3 regions of the Nonomuraea sp. NPDC059007 genome follow, and region 1 is predicted to be linked to each of the others. Evidence: riboswitches for the same ligand, from Rfam matches in the RefSeq annotation. Region 1 holds a riboswitch; each other region holds the start of a gene.
What was found. A riboswitch is a leader RNA that binds a small molecule or an ion and turns the genes downstream of it on or off. The one in region 1 is predicted to bind cobalamin.
Positions count from the first base shown of each region.

Region 2: another riboswitch for cobalamin. It lies ahead of ACFWY5_RS41085 ((2Fe-2S)-binding protein); the one in region 1 lies ahead of ACFWY5_RS30770 (CoA-acylating methylmalonate-semialdehyde dehydrogenase).
Region 3: another riboswitch for cobalamin. It lies ahead of cobN (cobaltochelatase subunit CobN); the one in region 1 lies ahead of ACFWY5_RS30770 (CoA-acylating methylmalonate-semialdehyde dehydrogenase).

Region 1 covers NZ_JBHYJD010000020.1:180,679-186,116, forward strand. Annotated here, with positions in the region: gene mmsB (3-hydroxyisobutyrate dehydrogenase) at 1-162, opposite strand, end outside; gene ACFWY5_RS30760 (enoyl-CoA hydratase/isomerase family protein) at 159-1,178, opposite strand; gene ACFWY5_RS30765 (acyl-CoA dehydrogenase family protein) at 1,178-2,329, opposite strand; partial or broken gene ACFWY5_RS30770 (CoA-acylating methylmalonate-semialdehyde dehydrogenase) at 2,335-3,830, opposite strand; cobalamin riboswitch at 3,973-4,145, opposite strand; cobalamin riboswitch at 4,211-4,384, shown strand; gene metE (5-methyltetrahydropteroyltriglutamate--homocysteine S-methyltransferase) at 4,530-5,438, shown strand, end outside.
Region 2 covers NZ_JBHYJD010000036.1:41,106-46,543, forward strand. Annotated here, with positions in the region: gene ACFWY5_RS41075 (ABC transporter ATP-binding protein) at 1-727, shown strand, start outside; gene ACFWY5_RS41080 (ABC transporter ATP-binding protein) at 727-2,451, shown strand; cobalamin riboswitch at 2,477-2,600, shown strand; gene ACFWY5_RS41085 ((2Fe-2S)-binding protein) at 2,899-3,474, shown strand; gene ACFWY5_RS41090 (YcaO-like family protein) at 3,717-4,868, shown strand; gene ACFWY5_RS41095 (LLM class F420-dependent oxidoreductase) at 4,888-5,438, shown strand, end outside.
Region 3 covers NZ_JBHYJD010000024.1:65,398-70,835, forward strand. Annotated here, with positions in the region: gene ACFWY5_RS33600 (precorrin-2 C(20)-methyltransferase) at 1-771, opposite strand, end outside; gene ACFWY5_RS33605 (precorrin-8X methylmutase) at 771-1,391, opposite strand; gene ACFWY5_RS33610 (precorrin-3B synthase) at 1,388-2,533, opposite strand; cobalamin riboswitch at 2,525-2,730, shown strand; gene cobN (cobaltochelatase subunit CobN) at 2,761-5,438, shown strand, end outside.

The DNA.
Region 1 (5,438 bases):
GGCGGCCGCGGCCGCCGAACCCGCCGCCCGCACCCCGTGCCCGGACGCTTCGTTGAGCGCCGCGTCGTCGAGGTCGAACCCGTCCACGTGGTGTCCGGCCTTGACGAGGTTACGCGCCATGAGCCCGCCCATGTTGCCCAGGCCGATGAAGGCGATCCTCATGACAGCCCCAGCTCCTTGTCGCCCAGCGGCGCGAAGAAGGCGTCGACCTCCGCCGCGGAGGCCGCCTGAACCCACCGCGGCGACCGGTCCTTGTCGATGACCTGTGCGCGGATGCCCTCTTCCAGATCGGGATGGCCCAGCGCCCGGCACGAGACGCGATACTCCTGGTCCAGCACCTCTTCCAGCGAGCCGAGCAGCCCGGCGCGCCGGAGCGATCGCAGCGTCACCCGCAGCGCGGTCGGTGACTTGGCCGCGATCTGCTCCGCGGCCTCCTTCGCCGCGCTCTCGCCGATGTCCAGCAACTGCTCGACGATCTCCGGAACGCTCTCACCGGCGTAACACACGTCGATCCAGGAGCGTTGCTCCGGCAGCGACCCTTCTGGAGCGGGTACGGCATGAGCCTCCAGCGCCGCCGTGACCCCGTGCGCCGCCGCGCTCCGCCGGAAGGCGGGCAGGTCGGCCGAGGGCACGAAGTGGTCGGCCAGGCCGCAGGCGATGGCGTCGCCCGCCCCGATCGTCGTGCCGGTCAGCGCGAGGTGCAGCCCGATGTCGCCGGGAGCGCGCGACAGCAGGAAGGTACCGCCCACGTCGGGGATCAGGCCGATGCCGGTCTCCGGCATGGCCAGCCTCGTGCGTTCGGTGACCACGCGGACGCTGCCGTGCGCGGATACGCCGACGCCGCCGCCCATGACCAGGCCGTCCATGAGAGCGACGTACGGCTTGCCGTAGCGGGCGATGCGGGCGTTGAGCAGGTATTCGTCGCGCCAGAACGCGGCGGTGGCATCGCCGCCACCCTGCCGGATGTCCTGGTAGATCGAGCGGATGTCGCCTCCGGCGCACAGCCCGCGTTCGCCGGCGCCGCTGATCAGCACGGCCTGGACCGTCTCGTCGCTCTCCCACGCCCGCAGCGCGGCGTCGATGTGCCGGACCATGTCGTGGGTGAGCGCGTTGAGCGCCTTCGGCCGGTTGAGCAGGATGTGACCGAGACGGCCGTCCTGCCTGGTCTCGATGTCCATCAGGCGGCCCCGCTCAGATTGCCGGTGAGGCCGCGGGCGACGATGACGCGCATGATCTCGTTGGTCCCTTCGAGGATCTGGTGCACCCGCAGATCGCGCACGATCTTCTCGATGCCGTATTCGGTGAGGTAGCCGTAGCCGCCGTGGAGTTGCAGGGCGCGGTTGGCGACGGTGAACCCGGTGTCGGTGACGAAGCGTTTGGCCATCGCGCAGAGCTCGACCGCCTTGGGGTCGCCCTCGTCGAGCGCCGTGGCCGCCCGCCACAGCAGGGCGCGGGCGGCCTCGAGTTCGGTCGCCATGTCGGCGAGCTGGAACTGCAGCCCTTGGGCGTGCGAGAGCGGCGCGCCGAACGCCTGCCTGTCACCGAGGTAGGAGGTGCTGGCCTCCAGCGCGGCCCGCGCGCCGCCGAGCGAGCAGGCGGCGATGCCGAGGCGGCCGCCGTTGAGGGCGTTCATCGCGATCCGGAATCCGTCGCCCTCCCGGCCCAGAAGCCGGTCGGCGGGGACGCGTACGCCGTCGAAGACGACCTGCCGGGTGGGCTGGGCGTTCCAGCCCATCTTCTCCTCGTTGGCGCCGAAGGACAGGCCGGGGTCGTCGCGTTCGACGACGAACGCGGAGACGCCGCGCGCGCCGGAGACGCCGGTGCGGGCCATGACCACGTACACCTGCGCGGCCCCGGCTCCGGAGACGAACTGCTTGACGCCGTCCAGGACGTAGGCGTCCCCATCCCGTACGGCTCGCGTGGCGAGCGCCGCCGCGTCAGAACCGGCGCCAGGCTCGGTCAGGCAGTAGCTGGCCAGGCTACGCATCGAACACAGCCCGGACAGCCAGCGCGTGCGCTGCTCGATGCTGCCGTAGTGGTCGATCATCCAGGCGACCATGTTGTGGATGGAGATATATCCGGCGATGGACGGACAGCCGGTGGCCAGCGTCTCGAAGATCAGCGTGCCGTCGCGGCGGGACAGGCCCGAGCCGCCGAACTCCTCGCTGACGTAGACGCCGCCGAGACCGAGGTCGGCCGCCTTGGTCAGCACGTCGACCGGGAAGTGCTTGCGCCGGTCCCAGTCGATCGCGTTGGGGGACAGGTGCTCGTGGGTGAAGCCGGCGACCGCCTCGACGATGGCGAACTGCTCCTGCGTCAGTACGGGCATCGGCCTCAGCCCATCGTCGGGATCGTGAAGCTGGCGCCCTCGCGAATGCCCGACGGCCAGCGGGAGGTGACCGTCTTGGCCTGGGTGAAGAAGCGGATGGAGTCGGTGCCGAACTGGTTGAGGTCGCCGAACATGGAGCGTTTCCAGCCGCCGAAGGAGTGATAGGCGACCGGGACGGGGATGGGCACGTTGACCCCGACCATGCCGGTGTTCACCCGGCGGGTGAAGTCGCGTGCCGTGTCGCCGTCGCGGGTGAAGATGGCGACGCCGTTGCCGTACTCGTGCTCGCTCGGCAGCCGCAGCGCGTGCTCGTAGTCGCCGGCGCGCACGATGGACAGCACGGGCCCGAAGATCTCCTCGCGGTAGATCCGCATGTCGGGCCGCACGTGGTCGAACAGGGACGGGCCGATGAAGAAGCCGCCCGGCTCCGGCACGTCGGCGTCCCGGCCGTCGACCACGAGCTCGGCGCCCTCGCTCACGCCGATCTCCACGTAGTCGCGGACGCGCCGCAGGGCGTCGGAGCCGACCAGCGGGCCGAAGTCGGCGCCGGGGTCGTCGCTGCGGCCCAGGCGCAGCTCGCCGATCCTGGCCACCAGCCGTTCCCGCAGCGCGTCCGCGGTCGCCTGTCCCACGGGGACGGCCACCGAGATGGCCATGCAGCGTTCGCCCGCCGAGCCGTAGCCGGCGCCGATCAGCGCGTCCGCGGCCTGGTCCAGGTCGGCGTCGGGCATGACGATCAGGTGGTTCTTGGCGCCGCCGAAGCACTGGGCGCGCTTGCCGTGCGCGGTGGCGGTCGTGTAGACGTGCTCGGCGACCCGGGTGGAGCCGACGAAGGCGACCGCGCTCACCCTGTCGTCGGTCAGCAGGGTGTCGACGGCGTCCTTGGCGCCGTGGATCACGTTCAGTACACCGGGTGGGAGGCCGGCTTCGGTGAGCAGTTCGGCCAGCCGTACCGGAACTGATGGGTCACGCTCGAGGGCTTGAGCACGAAGGCGTTGCCGCAGGCGACGGCGGGGGCCAGTTGCCACAGCGGGATCATGGCGGGGAAGTTGAACGGCGTGATCCCCGCGACCACCCCCAGCGGCCGGCGCATGGAGTAGACGTCGATCCCGCTGCCCGCGTTGTCGGTGAACTCGCCCTTGAGCAGGTGGGGGACGCCCGCGGCGAACTCGACCACCTCCAGGCCGCGCTGGATGTCGCCGTCGGCGTCGGCGACGGTCTTGCCGTGTTCGGATGACAGCAGCCGGGCCAGGGTGTCGCGTTCGGCCTCGACCAGGTGCAGGAACCTCAGCAGCACGCGGGCGCGGCGCTGCGGATTCCACTCCGCCCAGGCCGCCTGGGCTTCGGCGGCGTCGGAGATGGCCGCCCTGGTCTCGTCCGGAGTGGCCAGCGGGACTCTGGCCTGGACGGTTCCGGTGTTCGGGTCGTGGACGTCGCCGAAGGTGCCCGAGATGCCGGGGACGTGCTTGCCGCCGATGAAATGGGACAGTTCACGGATCATGGAGCCTGCTTTCGCCAGGTGGACCCGAGGATGGGCATGCAAAGGAGGGCAGGTCAGAGGTGAGTGACCGCCGTCGCCATCGGATCACCTGGGCCGCGGGCGCGTTCCGGTGCCATGCGTGTTCGCTCCATCCTCGTGGACAACACATGCCAGAACTCGCGGCCGGTATCCTGACTCCCGGATCAGCGCACGTCATCCGGCCTTCCCGGCTTTCGCCAGTGGCACTGTCGAGCGATGACGCACATCCCCGGTCACAGTGGCGGGACCGTGCTGGATTCACACCAGCTTCCCTGCACCGCGAGCGTTCCTGTTGAAAATATAGTTGGACGTCCTAGTAAGTCCAGTGCCGGCTTCCCTTGGCTTAGGGTGGGGGTCGCAGTTGGTTCGCCCCGTCAGCCAGGCGAGGCGTCGTAAGAGGGAACCCGGTGCGAATCCGGGACTGCCCCGCAGCGGTGAGTGGGAACGACCGCCGTCACCAGCACTCGGCCCCCGGGGCCGGGGAAGCGACGGCCAGTAGGCATGTGCGACGCGCCCGCGAGTCCGAAGACCTGCCACTGCCCGCGCGCACCCCGCGCGCGGTGCATCGGACGGCCTCGAGGGAGGGCTGGGCGACCACGCGGGCCAGAAGTGTGCCCGCGCCTGGGCCGTGCCTTCGCTCGAACGCCGGGGATGTCCCCGTGACTCGCGAAGGAGAGTTCCGTGACCGAGCGTTCGCTCGCCACCGTGTACGGCTACCCCCGCCAGGGACCCGGCCGCGAACTGAAGAAGGCCGTCGAAGGCTACTGGGCGGGCCGGATCACCGCCGCCGAGCTGGAAGCCGCCGCCGCCGGCCTGCGCCGCGCCGCCTGGCGCGAGCTCACCGACGCCGGCCTCGGCGAAGTCCCCTCCGGCGACTTCTCGCTGTACGACCACGTGCTGGACACCACCGTCATGGTCGGCGCGATCCCCGAGCGGCACCGGGCGGCCGTGGAGGCCGACCCGCTGGCCGGCTACTTCGCCATGGCCCGCGGCACCCAGGACGTGGCGCCGCTGGAGATGACCAAGTGGTTCGACACCAACTACCACTACCTGGTCCCCGAGCTCGGCCCTGACACCGTCTTCACCGCCAACCCCGGCAAGCAGGCCGCCGAGCTGACCGAGGCCCTGTTGCAGGGCCACAACCCGCGCCCGGTCGTGGTCGGCCCCGTCACCTACCTGCTGTTGTCCAAGCCCGCCCCCGGCGTCGAGCCCGGCTTCGAACCGCTGTCGCTGCTGGAACGGCTGCTGCCCGTCTACGCCGAGATCCTCGCGTCGCTGCAGTCAGCGGGCGCCGATTGGGTGCAGTTCGACGAGCCCGCCCTGGTCCAGGACCGGCCGCAGGAGGTGCTCGACGCCGTCGCCGCCGCCTACGCCCACCTCGGCGGGCTGACCCGGCGGCCCAGAATCCTGGTGACCAGCTACTTCGACCGGCTCGGCGCCGCCCTGCCCGTGCTGGCCGCCGCCCCCGTCGAGGGCCTCGGACTCGACTTCACCGGCTCGGCCGCCGCCAACCTCGACGACCTGGCCGCGGCCGGCGGGCTGCCCGGCAAGCGGCTGGTGGCCGGGGTCGTGGACGGGCGCAACATCTGG
Region 2 (5,438 bases), on a different contig from region 1:
CGCGGTCGCCTTCCACGACGTCAGCCTCACCTACCGCGAACGCGACCGCCCCGCCCTCGACCACTTCACCCTGGAGATCGAGCCGGGGGAGCGGGTCGCGCTCGTCGGCCGCTCCGGTGCCGGCAAGACCACCGTGGCCGCGCTCTTGCTGCGCTTCTTCGACGCCACCTGCGGCCGCATCACGGTCGGCGGCACCGACATCCATGACCTGCCCCTGGACGAGCTGCGCTCGCTCGTCGCCGTCGTCTCCCAGGACACCTACCTCTTCCACGGCACCGTCCGGCACAACCTCACCCTGGCCCGACCGGCCGCCGGCGACGCCGAACTCGACGCGGCCATCGGCGCGGCCCGCGCCGGCTTCGTCCACGACCTGCCCCAAGGCCTGGACACCATCGTCGGCGAACGCGGCCTCAAACTCTCCGGCGGCGAACGCCAGCGCATCGCCATCGCCCGCGCCCTGCTGAAGAACGCCCCCATCCTCGTCCTGGACGAGGCCACCTCCAGCGTCGACGCCGCCAACGAATCCGGCATCCAGCAAGCCCTCGACACGCTGGCCGGCGGCCGCACGACCCTGATGATCGCGCACCGGCTGTCCACGGTCCGCGACGCCGACCGGGTCATCGTCATGGCCGACGGCCGCATCGTCGAGGAAGGCGACCATCGAACATTGCTCGACCGGCGCGGCGCCTATGCCCGCCTGGTCGCCGCCCAGGAAGGATCCGTCTGATGTTCGCCCTGCTGCGCCTGCTCGGCCCGCACCGGCCGCTGCTGGTCGCCGCCGTCGTCAGCGGCATCGCCCACCACGTCGTGATGCTGGCCTCGGCGGGTGTCGGAGCATGGGTGGTCAGCCGAGCCATCACCGGGGCCACGCCCGGCGAGCTGCGCGGTGGCCTCATCGCCCTCGGCCTGCTCCTGCCGCTGCTCGCCCTCACTCCCTGGCTGGAGTCCTACCTCGCGCATGTGGCCGCCTTCCGCGTGCTGTCCGACGTGCGCGGCCGGGTCTACGCCGCCTTCGACCGCCTGGCGCCCGGCTACCTGCTGGAACGCCGCTCCGGAGACCTCGGCGCCACCGCGATCTCCGACGTCGAGCAGCTGGAGCTGTGGTTCGCCCACACGCTCAGCCCGCTGGTCAGCGCCGCCACCGTGCCTGTCGCCGCGCTCGCCGCCCTCGGCGTCTTCCACCCGGCCCTGGCCCTCGCGCTGGCGCCCGCGCTGGTGCTGCTGGCTTTCGTTCCCAGGTGGCTGCGCCGACGCGCCGAAGCCCAGGGCGCCGAACTCCGCGCCCGGGTAGGCGAACTCAACGCCGAAGCCGTCGACACCCTCCAGGGCCTGCGCGAGCTCATCACCTCCGGCGCCGGTGAGCGCCAGCTCGACCGCCTTGCCGTACAGGACGAACTCCTGCTCGCCGCCAAACTCGCCCACGGTCGCCGCTCCGGCCTCGAACACGCCGCCACCAACGCCCTGGCCACCTTCGGCCTGCTGGCCGTCCTGCTCACCGCCGCCTTCCTCGTAACGGCCGGCTCCCTGCAGCCCCTGCTCTTTCCCGTCGCCGTCGTTCTGTCGGCCGCCACCTTCGCCCCCGTCGTCGCCGTCACCGACGTCGCCCGCGACCTCAACCTCGTCACCGCCGCCGGCGCCCGCATCATGACGCTCCTCGACACCCCGGCCCCGGTCACCGACCGCGTCAGCGCGCCGCCGCCCGGCCCCATCGCTCCTCACGTGGTTTTCACCGACGTCACCTTCCGGTACGGCCTCGCCCTCCCCGAGGCGGCGACCGGCGTCACCTTCGCCCTCGGACCCGGCCAGACCGTCGCGCTCGTCGGCCACTCCGGCGCCGGCAAGTCCACCTGCGCCAGCCTCCTGATGCGCCTGTGGGACGTGACCTCCGGATCGATCACCATCGGCGGCCACGACATCCGCGACTTCCCCCAGGACGATCTGCGCCGCCGCATCACCCTGGTGCCTCAGGACGTCTACCTGTTCAACATCCCGCTGGCCGACAACATCCGCCTCGGCCGCCCCGACGCCACCCTTGAGGAGGTCATCGCCGCCGCCACGGCCGCCCAGGCCCACGAGTTCGTCACCGGCCTGCCCGACGGCTACGACACCCTGCCCGGCGAACTCGGCACCCGCCTGTCCGGCGGCCAGCGCCAGCGCATCGCCATCGCCCGGGCCATCCTCAAGGACGCGCCCATCCTCATCATGGACGAAGCCGTCTCCAACCTCGACACCGAAAGCGAGCAGGAGGTCGCCGCCGCCATGGCCTCCGTCCGCCGTGACCGGACCACGTTGGTCATCGCGCACCGGCTGTCGACCATCCTGACCGCCGACCGCATCGTGGTGCTCGAATCGGGCCGCGTCGCCGAGACCGGCACCCACGAGGAGCTGCTGGCCCGCGACGGCGCCTACACCCGCCTCATATCGGCCCAACTGACCGGATCCGTGTCATGATGGCCGGGTAAAGGCGAGCGCGGACTGAGGAAGCCGGTGCGACTCCGGCGCGGTCCCGCCACTGTGATCGGCGAGCGGATCCCCTCAACGCCACCACCTTCCGGGGTGGGAAGGCGGGGACGAGCATCGACCCGAGAGCCAGGAGACTCACGCGCTCGCCTCCTCGACGAACTGGGGCGGATCTCCCCGGAGAGGAGCAGGCCATGGTGCCTGAACGACGATGGCGCGCCGCCGACCGCTCGGTCCCGCCGTGAGTAGTTCCTGACCTCTCCAAAAAACTGCCGGATTCGCCGTCCGGCCCATTTAGTCATGCCCTTTTTGAGAATGGAGCCTGGAACTATGGAAGCGGCGCCGGAAAAGTCCGTCCGCAGCGCACTTGAGGAAATAACCGAATTCGGTTCGTTCTTCGCTCCGCATCTTGGCGGCGACCCCGCGGGATGGCATGACGTGGCCTCCGATTACGCGGGTGGATTCGCCGACCTGGTCGCGGCCACCGCCTCCAAGTACGGCACCCGTGAGCTGCGCATCGGCGCCTCCATCGCTCAGCTGAGCCACGCGGCCCGCCTCTGGTCGCCCGTCGTGGGCGCTGTGCTCACCCACGGAGTGATCCCCGACCTGACCCGGCTCGACCGCGCCGACGCCGACGCCCGCCTGCGGCTTCCCACGCTCGCCGGCTGGCGTGCCGGCACGGAAGAGCAGGTCACCGCCCTGCTCTATGACATGGTGGTGCGTGGCCACCTCGAACCGTTCGCGCGCGGCCTGCGGGTGAAGGTCGCCTCCGGCCTGCTGTACGGCAACGCCGCCTCGGCCGTGGCCGAAGCCGGACGCGCCGTCGCGAGTGCCCGGCCGGAGCTGGCTGTTTCGGCCACCCGGCTGGTGAACCGGCTGCTGGCCATGGGAGGGCTGGCCGGGAAAGGCTCCCTCACCTCACCGGAACTCGCATTCCGGCGCACCACGTGCTGTCTCTATTACCGGGTGCCGGACGGCGATAAATGCGGCGACTGCGCGCTGCTGGACACATGAATTCTTGAAATCCCGACGGGCCTGTGCCTAAAGTTCTCGCGAAGAGTTCGCAACTGCACAATGCGTGCAGAACACCGAAGGAGGACGCACATGGCGCACCACGGTTTCGCCGAACCCGATGACCCCCAGACCTGCCTGAAGTCCCACACCCCCGCGGTGGACTCGCCGTTCGAGTGGCGTGAGGACGACGACGAGTAAGACCTGATTTCCCCGGTCCCGGCACACCCAGGAAGGTCTTGCTCATGATCCGCGAAGTGCGCCGGGACCGGCCACTACACCCCGTCGTCGCCGGCATGGTCTCGTACACCGCTGTTCAAGGGACGGAGGTGACCGGCGGCGCGGCCCTCGGTGACGACGACGCGGCTCGTCTGGCCGCGATCGGTGAGGCGGTCGAACGCCACTGCGCCAACCAGGTGCCCGACGACCTGATCAGGGCCGCCCACCGCGACCTCGCCGAACCCGCGCTCGACCCCCGGGACTTCGCCCTCTACTCACCCGCCCAGTACGCGGCCAAGGGCTTTCCGTTCGTCCCGATGACCAGGGAGCTGGAGATCGCCTGGGTGCCCGCCGAGGACCTGACCTCGGGGGAGCGGGTCCTGGTGCCCGCCTCGCTGGCCTACGTCAACTACTTCACCGGCCCACGCCGCGGCGAGCCGTACACGAACTATCCGGTCCTGGCCGGAACCGCAGCCGGCCCGACGCGGGAGCGGGCGAGGCGGGCGGCCCTGCGTGAAGTGCTGGAACGTGACGCGGTCACGCTCTGGTGGGCCGGCCGCCACGAAGCCGCCCCGCTGCCGGCGCCCGGGACAGGCCCGCTGGCCGCAGCGATGGAAGAAGCGGCGGAATCCGGGCTGAGGGTCACGCTGCTGGAGATTCCATCGGAGTTCGGGGCGATCGTCGCGGGGGTCTTCGCCGAGGATCGCGAGCGCGGAGTCGTGGGCTTCGGCAGCGCCTGCCGGGACACCATCGAGGAGGCCGCCGCCAAGGCGTTCACCGAAGCCATCGGCACCTACGAGACCGGACGCGCGCTGCTGCGCGTGGACCCCGGGCCGCCGTACCTGCCGCGCCGCGCCGACCGCCGCTACCTCGACGACCTGCGGCGCGGCTGGCGTTCGGTCAACGACGTGCGCCTGCACGTCCAGCTCTACCTGGACGAACGCCTGCAGGGCGAGACGCTCGACCGGCTGCGCCACCCGGCAGGATCGCCCGCCACGGGTGAGGCGAGCTTCCGGGCCTACGCCGTGGACCTCACCGTCCCGGGCACGGACCTGCATGTCGCCCGGGTCATCGTGCCCGGGCTGTTGTGCAACGCCCCGGCCGCGTTCCCCTTTCTCGGCGGGACCCGGATCCCGCCGTCATCAGATCTGACCCCGGTTCCCCTGCCCTTCGCGTGAACCCAGGAGGAGACAAGACATGCGGCTCGGACTTGCGATGGGCTACGGCGGCGAGCCGATGGAGGAGGTGCTGCCGACGATCCGGCACGCCGAGAGCATCGGCGTCGACTCCGTGTGGAGCGTGGAGGAGTACGGACCTGACGCCGTCAGCGTGCTCGGCTACCTCGCCGCCGTGACCGAGCGCATCGAGCTGGGCACCGCGATCATGCAGATCCCGGCCCGCACTCCGGCCGCCACGGCCATGACCGCCATGACGCTGGACGTGCTGTCGCATGGCCGGTTCCAGCTCGGCCTCGGGCTGTCGGTGCCGTGGATCGTGGAGGGCTGGCACGGCCTGCCGTACGACCGGCCGCTGCGCCGCACCCGCGAGTACGTCGAGATCGTGCGCAAGGCGATCGCGCGCGAGGATCGGGTGGAGTACGCCGGGGAGCTGTACCGCCTGCCGTACACCGGGGCGGGCTCGACGGGGCGGGCGCGGCCGGTTCGCTCGGAGATGACCCCGCTCCGCCCGCGCATCCCGCTGTATCTGGCGGCCATCGGGCCCGGCAACCTGGCGCTCACCGGTGAGCT
Region 3 (5,438 bases), on a different contig from region 1:
CGGGCTCGGCAGCAGCGCCAGCGAGAAGTACGGCACGCCCTCGGGATCCACGTCCTTCAGCGGCGCGACCCGCTGGGCGTCCATGGTGGCGCGTTCCACGTACCAGGCGTCGTCCAGCCGTCCTGCCTCGGCCAGCGCGTCGCGTACCTTCTCGAAGGTACGGCCCAGCTTCAGCACCGCCGCCGAGTCGGTGGCGCGCAGCTTCTCGGCCAGCACCTCGCCGGGCAGGGTGCCGGGCAGCACGGTCAGCGTCTCGTCCCGCTCGACCAGCGGACGGCCGAGCACCGCCGACGCCCCGCTGATCGAGGTGACGCCCGGCACCACCTCGGTCGGGTAGCGGTGGGCCAGGCGCTTGTGCATGTGCATGTAGGAGCCGTAGAAGAGCGGGTCGCCCTCGCTCAGCACCACGACCGTACGCCCCGCGTCGAGATGTGCGGCGAGCCTGGCGGCGCACTCGACGTAGAAGTCGTCCAGCGCGCCCTGGTAGCCGCCCGGATGGTCGGTGGTCTCCGTGGTCAGCGGGTAGAGCAGCAGCTCTTCGATCTGCCCTTCCCGCAGGTACGGCAGGGCGATCGAGCGGGCGATGCTGCGTCCGTGCCGGGCGGCGTGGTAGGCGATGACGTCGGCCTCGCCGATCAGCCTGGCCGCCTTCACCGTGATCAGCTCCGGATCCCCGGGTCCGAGCCCCACCCCGAAAAGCCGCCCGGCACCCGCCACCCGCTCGCCGTCCCCGGCCAGATCCCTGCCCGCCGCGCGCTCGTTGTGTTCCATCACTCCACCTCGCTCGCGATGGCGTTGACCGCCGCCGCCGTCATCGCGCTGCCGCCGCGCCTGCCGCGCACCACGAGGTGCTCGAGCCCGCTCTCGGCCAGCGCCTGCTTGGACTCGGCCGCGCCGATGAACCCCACGGGAATCCCCAGCACCGCCGCCGGTCTCGGCCCGCCCTCCGCGACGATCTCCAGCAGCCGGAACAGTGCCGTGGGCGCGTTGCCGATCGCCACGACGGCACCGTCCAGCCGGTCGAGCCAGTACTCCAGCGCCGCCGCGCTGCGCGTGGTGCCCAGCTTCTCGGCCAGCTCGGCCACGCCGGGCGCGCCGAGGGTGCAGATCACCTCGTTGCCGGCGGGCAGCCTGCTCCTGGTCACGCCGGAGGCCACCATCATGGCGTCGCACAGGATCGGCGCCCCGGCCCCGAGCGCCGTACGCGCGTCCCCGACCACGTTCGGCGACCAGCCGAGGTCGCCGACCAGGTCGGTCATCCCGCACGAGTGGATCATCCGCACCGCCACCTGGGCCACGTCGGCCGGGAGCCCGGACAGGTCCGTCTCGGCGCGGATGGTGGCGAACGACCGCCGGTAGATCTCGGCGCCGTCGCGTATGTAGTCGCTCACTTCTGCCTTTCTTGGTATCCGTCGCCGGTCGCGACCATCTCGATGACCCGGCCCTTGGGCAGGCCGCAGCGGCGCTCGCAGCCCGCCCAGTGGACGGGCAGTTCCGGGCGGCGCTCACGGGCGGCCACCCACTGGGCGGCGTCGTGCTGGACGTCGGCCAGGGACTTGGCGCAGCCGGGGCTGCCGGTGCACGCGCTCACCCCTGTCCAGGGCGAGTCCGGGTCGGTGACCAGGCCGGATCCGGTCAGGTCGGGCGCTTCGGCGAGGTCGAGGAGCACGACGGTACGCCACGGCGTGAGCCGTACCGGGACATCGAGGGTGGCGAGCAGGCGCGCCTGGGCCGCGGTGAGCCGCCCGAGCGGGACCACGGCCTCGACCGCCACCCGGCCGTCCGGCAGCGCGATCACCCCGGCCCCGCGCGCCCGCACCGGGGACGCGCTCGCGGCGGTGCCGGCCTGGACGCGCGTGGCGGTGAGGCGCGTGGCGGTGAGGCGCGCTGCGGTGAGGTGGGTGGCGGTGAGGTGGGTGGCGATGCGGGCGGGCCCGTCGGGGAGTTCGGCGATGCGCCAGGCGCCGCTGTCCGCGCGCTCGGCCAGGAAGGCTCGCGCGGCGGCCAGGAGGGTGTCCACCCCGGCGCCGGGGATCGCGAAGGGCGTACCGGCCAGCAGGATGCCGTCCTCGACCAGGGTGACGTCGGCGCCCAGCGAGGTGACGTCACCGCCGCCGTCGTCCAGGGCGAACAGGAAGCGGCCCGGCAGCTCGGCCAGGGCGGGGTCGGCGCACAGGGCGCGGTCCAGGGCCTCGACGAGGGGGTGGGTGGCGAAGCCGGTCAGCCGCCCGCCGAGCGGCGAGGCGACGATGTTGCGCACCCGCTCGTGCGTCGGCGAGGGCAGCAGGCCCACCGCGGCCATCCGATCGGCGAAGATCGCCGGAGATTCCACTGCGCGCACCTGGACGTTGGCGCGCGAGGTCAGCTCGATCCCGCTCGTGCAGAAGGCGGCCAGTTCACGGAGCTGAGCTGGGGTGATGGCACCGCCGGGCAGGCGGATCCTGGCCAGCGGGCCGTCCGCGGCGGCGTGCGTCTGTAGCGCTCCCGGACAGGCATCTGGGCGGAGACGTCCGGAAAAGTCGGCTATGGACACGATGAGGATGGTAACGCCAGTAGGCTCACCCTTAGGCGACGGCAATGGGAGGAAGCCGGTGAGAAACCGGCGCGGTCCCGCCACTGTGACCGGGAAGCGAACCCCACCACAGGCCACTGTCCAGCGATGGGCGGGAAGGCCGGGGTGAGCATCGATCCGGGAGCCAGGAGACTCCTGCCGTCGCGACACCTGCGAACGGGGCGAGGACCCCGAGGGAGGACTGCGGCGTGCCTGGCGTTCTGCTGCTCTCTACATCCGACACCGACCTGCTGAGCGCGCGCGCCAGCGGCGCGGACTACCGCCTGGGCAACCCCGCCAGGTTGCTCACCGACGACCTGCCCGCGCTCGTGGACGGCGTCGACCTGATCGTGGTCCGGCTGCTCGGCGGCCGCCGCGCGTGGGAGGAAGGCCTCGACGCGCTGCTCGCCGGTCCACGCCCGGTCGTCGTGCTCGGCGGCGAGCAGGCCCCCGACGCCGAGCTGATGGAGCTGTCCACGGTGAGCGCGGGCGTCGTCGCCGAAGCGCACGCCTACCTCGCGCACGGCGGCCCCGCCAACCTCGCCGAGCTGCACGGCTTCCTGTCCGACACGGTCCTCCTGACCGGGTACGGCTTCGCCCCGCCGGCCCCCATGCCCTCCTGGGGCCCGCTGGAGCGCGACTCCAAGGCCACCGAGGGCCCCGTGATCGGCGTCCTGTACTACCGGGCCCACCACGTGGCCGGCAACACCGCGTTCGTGGAGTCCCTGTGCCAGGCGATCGAGGAGACCGGCGGCCGGCCGCTGCCGGTGTACTGCTCCTCGCTCAGAACAGCGGAGCCCGCGCTTCTGGATGTCCTGCGCACCGCCGACGCCCTGGTCGTGACCGTCCTGGCGGCGGGCGGCTCCCGTCCGGCCACCGCGGGCGCGGGCGGCGACGACGAGGCGTGGGACGTCGGCGCGCTGGCCACCCTGGACGTCCCGATCCTACAAGGACTCTGCCTGACCAGCGGCAAGAAGGAGTGGGAGGACAACGACGACGGCCTGTCCCCGCTCGACGCCGCCTCGCAGGTGGCCATCCCCGAGTTCGACGGCCGGATCATCACGGTGCCGTTCTCGTTCAAGGAGATCGACGAGGACGGCCTGACCGTCTACACGGCCGACCCGGAGCGGGCCCGCCGCGTGGCCGGGATCGCGGTGCGCCACGGCCTGCTCAGGCACACGCCGCCGGCCGAGCGGCGGCTCGTGGTCATGCTGTCGGCGTACCCGACCAAGCACTCCCGGGTCGGCAACGCGGTCGGCCTGGACACCCCCGCGAGCACGGTCCGGCTGCTGGCCAGGCTGGCCGAGGCCGGCTACGACCTCGGCGAAGGCTTCCCCGGGGTCGCCGAGCAGGACGGCGACGCGCTCATCCACGCGCTGATCGCCGCCGGCGGTCAAGACCAGGACTGGCTGACCGAGGAGCACCTGGCGGGGAACCCGGTGCGCATCCCCGCCGCCGACTACGAGCGCTGGTACCGCACGCTGCCCGCGGACCTGCGCGCCGGCATGGAGCGGCACTGGGGTACGCCGCCCGGCGAGCTGTTCGTCCACGAGGGCGACATCGTGCTGGCGGCCCTGCGCGCGGGCAACGTGGTGGTCATGGTCCAGCCGCCGCGCGGCTTCGGCGAGAACCCGATCGCCATCTACCACGACCCCGACCTGCCGCCCAGCCACCACTACCTGGCCGCCTACCGCTGGCTCTCGGCGGACTTCGGCGCGCACGCGATGGTGCACGTGGGCAAGCACGGCAACCTGGAGTGGCTGCCCGGCAAGTCGGCCGGGATGTCGGCCTCCTGCGGCACCGACGCCGCGATCGGCGACCTGCCGCTCATCTACCCGTTCCTGGTCAACGACCCGGGCGAGGGTACGCAGGCCAAGCGGCGGGCGCACGCGGTGCTGGTGGACCACATGGTGCCGCCGATGGCCAGGGCCGAGTCCTACGGCGACATCGCCCGCCTGGAACAACTCCTGGACGAGCACGCCTCCATCGCCGCCATGGACCCGGCCAAGCTGCCCGCGATCAGGGCGCAGATCTGGACGCTGATCCAGGCCGCCCGGCTCGACCACGACCTGGGGATGGCCGACCGGCCGCACGACACCGAGTTCGACGACTTCATCCTGCACGTGGACGGCTGGCTGTGCGAGGTGAAGGACGCGCAGATCCGCGACGGCCTGCACGTGCTCGGCCAGGCGCCGGAGGGGCCGGCCCGGGTGGGGCTGGTGCTGGCGATCCTGCAGGCCAGGCAGATGTGGGCGGGCAAGGAAGCACTGCCGGGCCTGCGCCAGGCGCTCGGGCTGACCGAGGACGGCACCGCGTCGCTGAAGGACGTGGACCGGGTCGAGGCCACCGCCCGCGCGCTGGTGGAGGCGATGGAGGAACGCGGCTGGACGGTGGAGGCCGCCGCGGCCGTGGCGCCCGGCCCCGAGGTGGAGAGCGTCCTCCGCTTCGCCGCCACCGAGGTCGTGCCCAGGCTGGCGCGTACCACCGACGAGATCGACCACGTCCTGCACGCCCTGAACGGCGGCTACGTCCCCGCCGGCCCCAGCGGTTCGCCGCTGCGCGGCCTGGTCAACGTGCTGCCGACCGGCCGCAACTTCTACTCGGTCGACCCCAGGGCGGTCCCGAGCCGGCTGGCGTGGGAGACCGGGCAGGCCATGGCCGACTCGCTCCTGGAGCGCTACCGCACCGACACCGGCGACTGGCCGCGCTCGGTGGGCCTGTCGGTCTGGGGCACCAGCGCGATGCGGACCGCGGGCGACGACGTGGCCGAGGTCCTGGCGCTGCTGGGCATCCGCCCGGAATGGGATGAGGCCTCCCGCCGTGTGGCGGGCCTCGCGCCGATCCCGCTGGAGGAGCTCGGCCGCCCCCGCATCGACGTGACCGTCCG